2 regions of the Bacillus paranthracis genome follow, and region 2 is predicted to be linked to the other one. Evidence: riboswitches for the same ligand, from Rfam matches in the RefSeq annotation. Region 2 holds a riboswitch; the other holds the start of a gene.
The links. A riboswitch is a leader RNA that binds a small molecule or an ion and turns the genes downstream of it on or off. The one in region 2 is predicted to bind S-adenosylmethionine.
Positions count from the first base shown of each region.

Region 1 (5,014 bases), 2.5 Mb from region 2:
GCACTAGGTAGTGTTTTAATTATCGGCGGCGCTGTATTACTTGGTATGACAAAAGCATAAACTTATAATCTATTAGTAAACCCCTGAGGCACATATGCTTCAGGGGTTTTTTAATTCTAATTATTTTCTAGATATAATTATTTGTCTGTTTTTGTCCCTTATAATTATCCTTCCACTCTAGCAAACCCGCTACACATATAAAGAGATTAATAACAGCTAATATTAGCATAATATATAACCCAGTGGAGATATAAATTGAAATACTAACTACATTATATAAAATCCATAAATGCCAGTTTTCTAGGATTTTTCGACTTAGCATAAATTGAGCTATTAATCCTAGTACAGCATTTAAAGCGTCTAAATATGGACTTGCTGATTCTAAGTAATGGACTTGATAATACCCCCAACCAATCCATGCAACTAAAATAAAGATTATATAAAAAATCCAACCTTGCAAATCTAAACGAACTGTTGCTTTTACCTCTTCCTCCCCACTACGTGCAATCCAATGATACCAACCATATACATTAAATATAAATTGAAAACCTGCCAATACTGCCATTGCATATAAACCTTGTGTAATAAAAATATACAGAAATACCGCAACGGTAATCATACCGAATAAAAAGTTGGATACTTTTTCTCTTGCTAATAGCCAAACATTAATAATTCCCATGACCGATGCAAAGATTTCAATATAGCTCGATTGAATATACAATCCAACCAATACACAAATAATACTAGTAATGAGTAAAAAGAGCGGACTTCTAATCATAATCATCTCTCCCCAGATGTGTAATAAATTCCCTATCACCAGTATAAGGAATCACTCTCCCTTTCACCATTAATTTCCTACTTTTCATTATCTATTCCATCTACAATAAGCCTTTTCTTTTTACAAAATTCTCTTAAAAATGGTATCGTTTTTTATAACATATCTCCACTAGAAAGGAATAGAGGATATGCTAACTAAACATCGAATTCTATTTATTGGTGCTGGTCGTATGGCAGAAGCTATATTTTCCGGATTACTTAAAACAAGCAAAGAATACATCGAAGAGATTATCGTTTCTAACCGAAGTAACGTAGAAAAGCTAGATCAATTACGAGCGCGATATAATGTGTCTACTACAACAGATTGGAAGCAACATGTTACGTCTGTTGATACGATTGTTTTAGCAATGCCGCCTTCTGCACATGAAGAATTATTAGCAGAGTTATCTCCGTTACTATCGAATCAACTTGTCGTAACGGTAGCTGCCGGCATCGGCCCATCTTATTTAGAAGAAAGACTTCCTAAAGGAACGCCTGTTGCTTGGATTATGCCAAATACAGCTGCTGAAATTGGTAAGTCTATCTCCTTATACACGATGGGACAATTCGTAAACGAGACTGATCAAGAAACCCTGCAATTGCTTTTAGGGGGCATTGGTACTTCGCAACTTTGTACCGAGGAAGAAGTTCATCAACTTACTGCAGTTACTGGAAGTGCACCAGCCTTCCTTTATTACTTTGCTGAAAGTTTAATTGAAGCAACAAAAAGTTATGGAGTCGATGAAGCAACCGCAAAACACCTTGTCATTCAAATGATTTCTGGCTCTGCTTCTATGCTTGAACAAACACAAGATCCAGCTAACCTCCGTGAACAAGTAACAACGCCAGGTGGTTCCACAGCTGAAGGTCTCAAAGCTTTATATGAATATAATTTTTCAGAGGCAATTCAAAAAGCAGTAGAAGCAACAAACAAAAAAGCTAGGGGGAAATAATATGAATTTAACAAGTTTAAAAGACTATACAACATTACATAACGGTGTAAAAATGCCTTGGTTCGGTTTAGGTGTTTTTAAAGTAGAAGATGGTTCAGAAGTAATTGAATCTGTAAAATCAGCAATTAAAAATGGTTACCGCAGCATTGATACTGCAGCAATCTATCAAAACGAAGAAGGCGTTGGCCAAGCAATCCGTGAATCAGGTGTTGCACGTGAAGAATTATTTATTACATCAAAAGTATGGAATAGCGATCAAGGGTATGAAACAACACTTCAAGCATTTGAAACTACATTAGAAAAATTAGGACTAGAGTATTTAGATTTATATTTAGTACATTGGCCTGTAAAAGGGAAATATACTGAATCATGGAAAGCGTTAGAAAAACTTTATAAAGACGGCCGTGTTCGTGCAATTGGCGTGAGTAATTTCCATATTCACCACTTACAAGACGTATTTGAAATTGCTGAAATTAAGCCAATGGTCAATCAAGTGGAATACCACCCACGTCTAGCACAAGAAGAGTTGCACGCTTTCTGTAAAGAACATAATATCCAGCTTGAAGCTTGGTCACCGTTAATGCAAGGACAACTACTAGATAATCCAACGTTGCAAGAAATTGCGACAAAATATAATAAATCAACTGCGCAAATTATTTTACGCTGGGATTTACAAAACGAAGTTGTAACAATTCCTAAATCAATTAAAGAACATCGTATTATTGAAAATGCAAACATCTTCGACTTTGAATTAAGTGCTGATGATATGAAAGCAATTCAAGCTTTAAATGAAGATCGTCGCGTTGGTCCAGATCCAGATAACTTTAACTTCTAGTAGAAAAACCACTGCCATATGCAGTGGTTTTTCGTTAAAGAAAACTGAAAATTTAAACTATATTTCATTCAGTTGACACTTCATCATCCAAGGTGTAAGATTTTGAATTATCAAAGAAACACAAAAATTAATAAAGTTTATTCGTTTACTCATTGTATCAAGAGAGGTGGAGGGACTGGCCCTTTGAAACCTCGGCAGCAGGTTCATTTTTGAATACTGTGCCACTTCCTGCAAGCTTTATAGCTTGAAAGATAGAATGAGGGACTTCGTTTATATACGGGTGCATAACTTGTACGTAAAAATCCCTCTTTCTCAATACGAAAAGAGGGATTTTTTATTTTTCATTTCCCTCATCATCATCCAAACTTAATTATTTAGGAGGAAAACCAAATGAAAAAGAAGTTTGTACCCGGTATTGCATCAGTTGTAGGAGTAAGTATTTTATTAACTGGTTGCGGTAGTTATAAAAACGAAGCAAGCGGAGCAAATGCAAAAGACGAGGCACCTAGTAAACAGGTTTTAAACTTATCTTCACCTACTGAAATACGAACAATGGATACAGCTCGTGCTACAGATACTGATTCTGGTCAAGTAATGAGAAACGTATTTGAAGGTTTGTATAACCTTGGTGAAGGTAATAAACCTGTCCCTGGTGTTGCAAAATCTCATGAAGTAAGTGGCGATAAAACGAAATACACATTCCACCTGCGAGATTCAAAATGGTCAAACGGTACTCCTGTTACAGCGAAAGATTTTGTCTTCGCTTGGCAAAGAGCTGTCGATCCAGCAACAGCCTCTGAATATGCATTTCTATTCTTTGATATTAAAAATGCAACAAAAATTAACAACAAAGAACTTCCAGCCGACCAACTTGGTGTAAAAGCAGTTGATGACCATACGTTTGAGGTAGAATTAGAGCGTCCTGTTCCTTATTTTATTAGCTTAACAGCGTTCCCAACATTTCTACCAATTAACGAGGAATTCTTTAAAAAACAAGGTGATAAGTACGCTTTAGAAGACAACACAATCTTGTACAACGGCGCTTTTACACTAAGCGATTGGAAGCATGAACAAAGCTTTAAATTCAAGAAAAACCCTACCTATTGGGATAAAGATACTGTCAAACTAGAAGAAATCAATTTTAACGTTGTAAAAGAAAAATCAACAGAAGTAAACTTATTCGAATCAAAACAATTAGACCGTATAAAATTAACATCTGATTTCGTTGATAAATATAAAAAGGATGCAAACTTTAAAGAACGCCCGAACGTAGGCGTACAATTTTTACGTATGAATCAACAAAACAAAGTACTGCAAAACGTTTCTGCACGCCAAGCAATTGATCAAACAATTGATCGAAAATCCTTTGTAAATACGTTATTAAATGATGGCTCTACACCAACCTTTGGTCTCGTTCCAAAAAACTTTGCAAAAGGGCCTGATGGAAAGGACTTCCGTACTATAAATGGAGATTTAACTAAAGTTGATACAAAATCTGCACAAGAGTTATGGAAAAAGGCAAAACAAGAGCTTGGTTCTGAAAAGATTACATTAGAATTATTAACGAGTGATGCTGACCTTGATAAGAAAACAGGTGAGTTCTTAAAAGGACAACTAGAAAAGAATTTAGATGGATTAACAGTAAATGTGAAACCACAACCACGTAAACAACAAGTTTCACTTTTATTAAAAGGTGACTATGAAATCGGTATTGATGGCTGGAGCCCTGACTTTGCTGATCCAATTACATTCCTTGAATTGTTTACAACGAATAACCCTTACAACTTGGATCATTACTCTAATAAGGAGTTCGATGAAACAATTGAAAAAGTGAAAACGACTTTAGCTGGTGATGAAAAAGCTCGCTGGGAAGCATTACTAGCATCTGAGAAAATATTATTTAAAGACTCTGTTATCGCTCCCCTTTACCAAAAAGGCGAATCTTATTTAGAACGTTCTTATGTGAAAGGAATTGTGCAAGTAGACTTTGCAGGCCAATTAAACTTCAAATGGGCACAAATTGAAAAATAAAAGGCAAGCTGAATCGATATTTTTCTATCTACAGTAATTATTTTATTAAAAAAATGTATTAAAAGCGGATTCTCAATAAGAGGAAATCCGCTTTTTTAATATATTATTTTAAAAAATTAATGCTCAAATTTTTATTATTGACATATAGTTCTCTCCAGTGTTAATATTCTAAATAATCAAAGAAACGAAATATTTCACCATCATAATATAACGTCTACTACGTCGAAGCATATAATGATAAATTATAGTTCAACATGTATATACATATAGAACACCTGATTACCTACATGTACATATTTATAATAGGTTTTCTCTTCTTCTATAGATACACTTCAAAACATGGACATTATGACGTTACGAAACAACACATTTAGGGAGG
Region 1 is NZ_CP101135.1:202,289-207,302, reverse strand. Features, by position in the region: gene NLJ82_RS01170 (GRP family sugar transporter) at 1-60, shown strand, start outside; gene pnuC (nicotinamide riboside transporter PnuC) at 128-778, opposite strand; gene proC (pyrroline-5-carboxylate reductase) at 966-1,769, shown strand; gene pgoN (glyoxal/methylglyoxal reductase) at 1,771-2,604, shown strand; SAM riboswitch class I at 2,756-2,862, shown strand; gene NLJ82_RS01150 (peptide ABC transporter substrate-binding protein) at 2,995-4,635, shown strand.
Region 1: it holds a riboswitch for S-adenosylmethionine, as region 2 does, so the genes downstream of both, NLJ82_RS01150 (peptide ABC transporter substrate-binding protein) here and NLJ82_RS15130 (M20 family metallopeptidase) in region 2, are expected to answer to the same signal.

Region 2 (5,014 bases):
TGAGTCTTTTGATTTCTTCTTTTAATGAATCTACCTTAAAGCAAATGTGATGTACTTTTCCTTCTGCCGGAAGAGAGGAGTTGTAACCTTCAATGAGTTCCAGTATCGTTTCCTTCGATTCTTCCACACCTAAAAAAGCGAGTTTTAAGTCTGGATTCGGGTGTCCCATTCTCTTAATGAGTTGTAAGCCAACTACTTCTTCATAAAATGCGATAGATGTTTCTAGGTTTGCAACCATAAGTCCAACGTGTTCGATTCTTCTAACTGGCATGTAGATTCCTTCTTTCTGAAAATTATATACAATATGTTATTGAAAATTAAGAAAATAAGCAAGATAAAAACCTTACAAATTTTAGCGTGTTATATGGTATAGTGAGAAAGTATGTTTGGGGAGAAGGAAGGAGATTATACGATGAATACACCTACTCAAACTCCTTCATTATCGGAAACGATGAAAGAGTGGCATTATGCATTAGCGTATGAAATTAAACATTGGAAAACGATAGGTGGTAGTAAAATTTCTATCATGAACGGTCGTTTTTTATATACAGATTATGAAAGTACAGTATACGTATTTCAGCTTATTTCGGAAGTAAGCTTGCCTGAAGGTTCACCGATTCGAATTGAGTTCGATGGTGAGGAAGCGACAGGAGAAGTATTATCTGTACATGGATTAGAAATAGAACTGAAATTAAATGATTATATACAAGGTGAAATACGAGAAGCTGTTTTGTACAGTGAACCGTGGCAGCTTTTAGAGCAACTGCAAGAGAGGTTGAAGGAAGCGCGTAAAGATAAGCTGAAACGTAATCGTATAAAGCGTCTTGTTGATGGGACGAGTAGTCCGAAACATATTGAGAAGATGAAAAATCCGAAAAATGAATTGGCGTATCGCTCGTTTTATAATCCGACAACGTACGTATGGGGACCACCTGGAACAGGGAAGTCTTACAATTTATCACGTATTATTTCGGCTCATTATCAAAAAGGAAAGTCGGTACTTGTGTTAGCTCATAGTAATGCAGCAGTGGACGTATTAATGAGTGAAGTAACAAAGCAAATTGAAAAGAAAAAGAAATGGACGCCTGGTGAAATTGTTCGTTACGGTTATAGTCAACACGAACATATACGAAATCATGAAACGTTACTTGCGTCGAAGTTAGTTGAAACGACGAACGGGTCTTGGGGTGAGGAGAGACTCTATTTAGAAGAGACACGACAAGAGCTTCGTGAAAAGATTTTATCGTATAAAGCAACATCTGCTGATAAGAAGCGTATACAAGAGATAGAAAGTGATCTTCGAAAGCAAAAAGCGAAAATTAAAGAAGTAGAAAAAGAATATATTGAAAATGCGAAAGTGATTGGTGCGACTTTATCGAAATGTGCTATTGATTCACTTATTTATGAGCGTACATTTGATTTAGTTGTCGTAGATGAAGTGAGTATGGCGTTTGTTCCGCAAATTGCATTAGCTGCTTCACTTGGAAAACGTATCGTCGTTTGTGGTGACTTTTTACAGTTACCTCCAATTGCGATGGCAAACCATGAACTCGTTCGAAAATGGCTTGGCGAAGATATGTTTTACCATGCCGGGATTGTGGAGTCTGTTAATAAATCAGAAGCACATCCGAACCTGTTTATGTTGCAGGAACAAAGACGTATGCATGCGGATATATCGAAGTTTACGAATTCGTTTATTTATAAAAATAGAGTATACGATCATCCGTCTGTTTCCGAGCGTAAAGAACTTGCGAAACTACAACCGTTCGCAAATGAAGCGAGTGTTTTATTTGATACGAGCCAAATGGGAGCTTTTTCGTTAAAAGACGCTGCTTCAGGATCTCGTTTTAACATTATGTCTGGTTTAGTAGCAATGCAAATGATGTTAATCGGACTGTTAGATGGTGTGCAATCCATTGGTGTTGTGACGCCTTACAGAGCGCAGTCTCGCTTTTTATCAACGTGTATTAGAGAAATGTTACAGAGAACGAAATACCAAAACATACCTGTTTTAGCAGCGACAGTTCATAAGTTCCAAGGATCTGAAAGAGATATGATGATTTTTGATACAGTAGATAGTTATCCGCAAGAACGACCTGGCGTATTATTCTTTGACCATAAAAACCATCGCCTCGTCAATGTAGCAGTGACAAGAGCGAGAGGGAAGTTTATTCAATTATCAGATTGCCACTATATGCGCAAAAATTTATCGAGAAAACAAGCGTTGTCACAATTAACGGCTCATATAGAACGCCACGGAGATGTGTATGATCGCACGACATCAAGACAATTGTGGGAACGGAAAATATCGAAACGATTACGCTGGTTTATGGAAATGAATCTTGAGGAAACGAAAGGGGTATTAAAAGATATTTTAGCAGCAAAACGAAAAATCATTATTTCACTTCCAAGTACGAAACAAGTAGATAAACGAGTATGGCAAGCGTTAATGCGTACAAATGCGCAAATAACGGTGTATAGTGATGGACCAGTTCCACTGAAAAATGTAAAGTTACAAAGACAAAATAAAGCATTCCCGTTCCTAGTAATCGATGATGAAATCTTTTGGGCAGGCGCACCCCTTACATCTCAAATGATGTTTGAAGGTAGTACAGAATTTCCGTACGTATGTGCAAGACTGCAAGCACCAGAAACCATTGGTGTATTAAAAGGGTTTTTAGATATTCGGTAAATTCGGATAGGAATTCCTTGACTTTTATTTGAAATGAACTTAGAATGAATGTAATTTAATATAATTTTATGAAAATTCTTATCACGAGAGGTGGAGGGACTGGCCCTATGATACCTCGGCAGCGGATTCGTTATGAATACTGTGCCAATTCCAGCAAGGTAACTTGAAAGATAAGAAAGAAGCTCAATTTGACTGTATATACAGAAGCCTCTTTCTATCTTTTAGAAAGAGGCTTTTTTACGTGAAAATAAAAGGAGGAAGAAAAATGGGAGCGACAGGAGTAGCGTCACAAAGAAAAAAAATTGAAGAGAGTATCGAAAGAAATAAGGAAAAGTACATAGAAACAAGTCATGATATTCATGGGAATCCGGAGATTGGTAACCAAGAGTTTTATGCATCTAGAACGTTAAGTTTATTGCTAGGTAGTGCAGGATTTCAGTTGCAGCACAATATAGCTGGACATGAAACGGGATTTATTGCGCGAAAAAGTTCAGGGAAACAAGGACCAGCAATCGCATTTTTAGCTGAGTATGACGCTTTACCAGGACTTGGCCATGCGTGTGGTCACAATTTAATTGGCACAATTAGCGTTGCAGCAGCAATTGCATTATCAGAAACGCTTGAAGAAATTGGCGGGGAAGTTGTTGTGTTCGGAACACCAGCTGAAGAAGGAGGACCGAACGGTAGCGCAAAATCGAGTTATGTAAAGGCAGGTTTGTTTAATAATATTGATGCAGCGCTTATGATTCATCCGAGCGGAAAAACAGCGACAACAAGTCCTTCACTAGCAGTCGATCCACTTGATTTTCATTTTTACGGAAAAACAGCTCACGCCGCAGCATCACCTGAAGAAGGGATTAACGCATTAGACGCGGTGATTCAGCTGTACAACAGTATTAACGCACTTCGCCAACAACTTCCGTCAGACGTGAAAATTCATGGCGTGATTACAGAAGGCGGAAAAGCACCTAACATTATTCCTGACTACGCCGCAGCAAGATTCTTCATCCGTGCTGCAACGAGAAAAAGATGTGCGGAAGTAACAGAAAAAGTAAAAAATATCGCACAAGGGGCAGCACTAGCAACAGGCACAAAAGTAAAAATCCATCAATTCCAAAATGAAATCGATGAACTACTCGTAACAAAAACATATAACGATATCGTAGCCGAAGAACTGGAATTACTAGGTGAGGATGTAAACCGTAAAGAAAGACTCGGCATCGGCTCAACTGACGCAGGAAACGTAAGTCAAGTCGTACCAACCATTCACCCGTACATTAAAATCGGCCCAGATGACTTAATTGCACATACGAATGAATTTAGAGAAGCAGCGCGTTCAGAATTAGGGGATAAAGCATTAATTACATCGGCAAAAGCATTAGCAAATACGGCGTATCGATTAATTACAGAAGAAGGGTTGTTAGAGAAGGTGAAGGAGGAGTTTAGAGAGGCGCAGAGGAATCAGGGATAGGTGATTGAAAGGAGTGGATGATCCACTCCTTTTTCTTTTTTGGAAAGCTGGTGCCTATCACTTTATTAGAACGACAATTTTTCCTCAAACTCACTCTTTAAAACAATTAAAGGAGACGATAAGCCGAATTGCATTAAAGAGTCTAAAAATGCAGCGAGAGAATCCATCGAATCGCTCATGACCTTCATCATATAATTAAATTCCCCGCTAATTCGATATAAATCTGTTACTTCAGGAGCGGCATTACAATATTGGATAAAATCAGAGCATTGGCTCGTTTTAAACATGATGAATGCTTGAATGTTTTTATTAATTTTAGAAGGTTCAAATTTCGTTCGGTAAGCCGCTATAACTCCTTGATCTTCAAGTTTATTCATACGCTCCTTTACAGCAGGTTGCGTCATGGATATAATTCGTCCTATTTCTGAAACAGAAATTCTTGCATTTTCATACAACAAGTTCATTATTTTATGGTCGATTTCATCTAGTTTTACTGCATTTTGCATTGTGTAGCCTCCTTATTTTATTTTTTAAAGTGAATCACAAACTATAACTATAATATCATAAGTGAACGAGCTAAATTACCTATAAATCTATATTTAAAATAATTGGTTTTTACATAAAAATATAAGTATAGGTTTTTATCAAACGTAAATTTAGGAAGGATGGAAAAAATGAAGAATCTTGATGGGAAAGTAGCGTTAGTAACAGGGGCGAGTCGCGGAATTGGTCGTGCGATTGCGATGAGATTGGCAAACGACGGTGCATTAGTGGCAATTCACTACGGTCGAAATAAAGCAGCTGCAGATGAAACAATTCGTGAGATTGAATCTAATGGAGGAAAGGCGTTC
Region 2 is NZ_CP101135.1:2,952,779-2,957,792, reverse strand. Features, by position in the region: gene NLJ82_RS15140 (VOC family protein) at 1-271, opposite strand, end outside; gene NLJ82_RS15135 (AAA domain-containing protein) at 383-2,692, shown strand; SAM riboswitch class I at 2,768-2,869, shown strand; gene NLJ82_RS15130 (M20 family metallopeptidase) at 2,958-4,163, shown strand; gene NLJ82_RS15125 (Lrp/AsnC family transcriptional regulator) at 4,229-4,669, opposite strand; gene NLJ82_RS15120 (SDR family oxidoreductase) at 4,838-5,014, shown strand, end outside.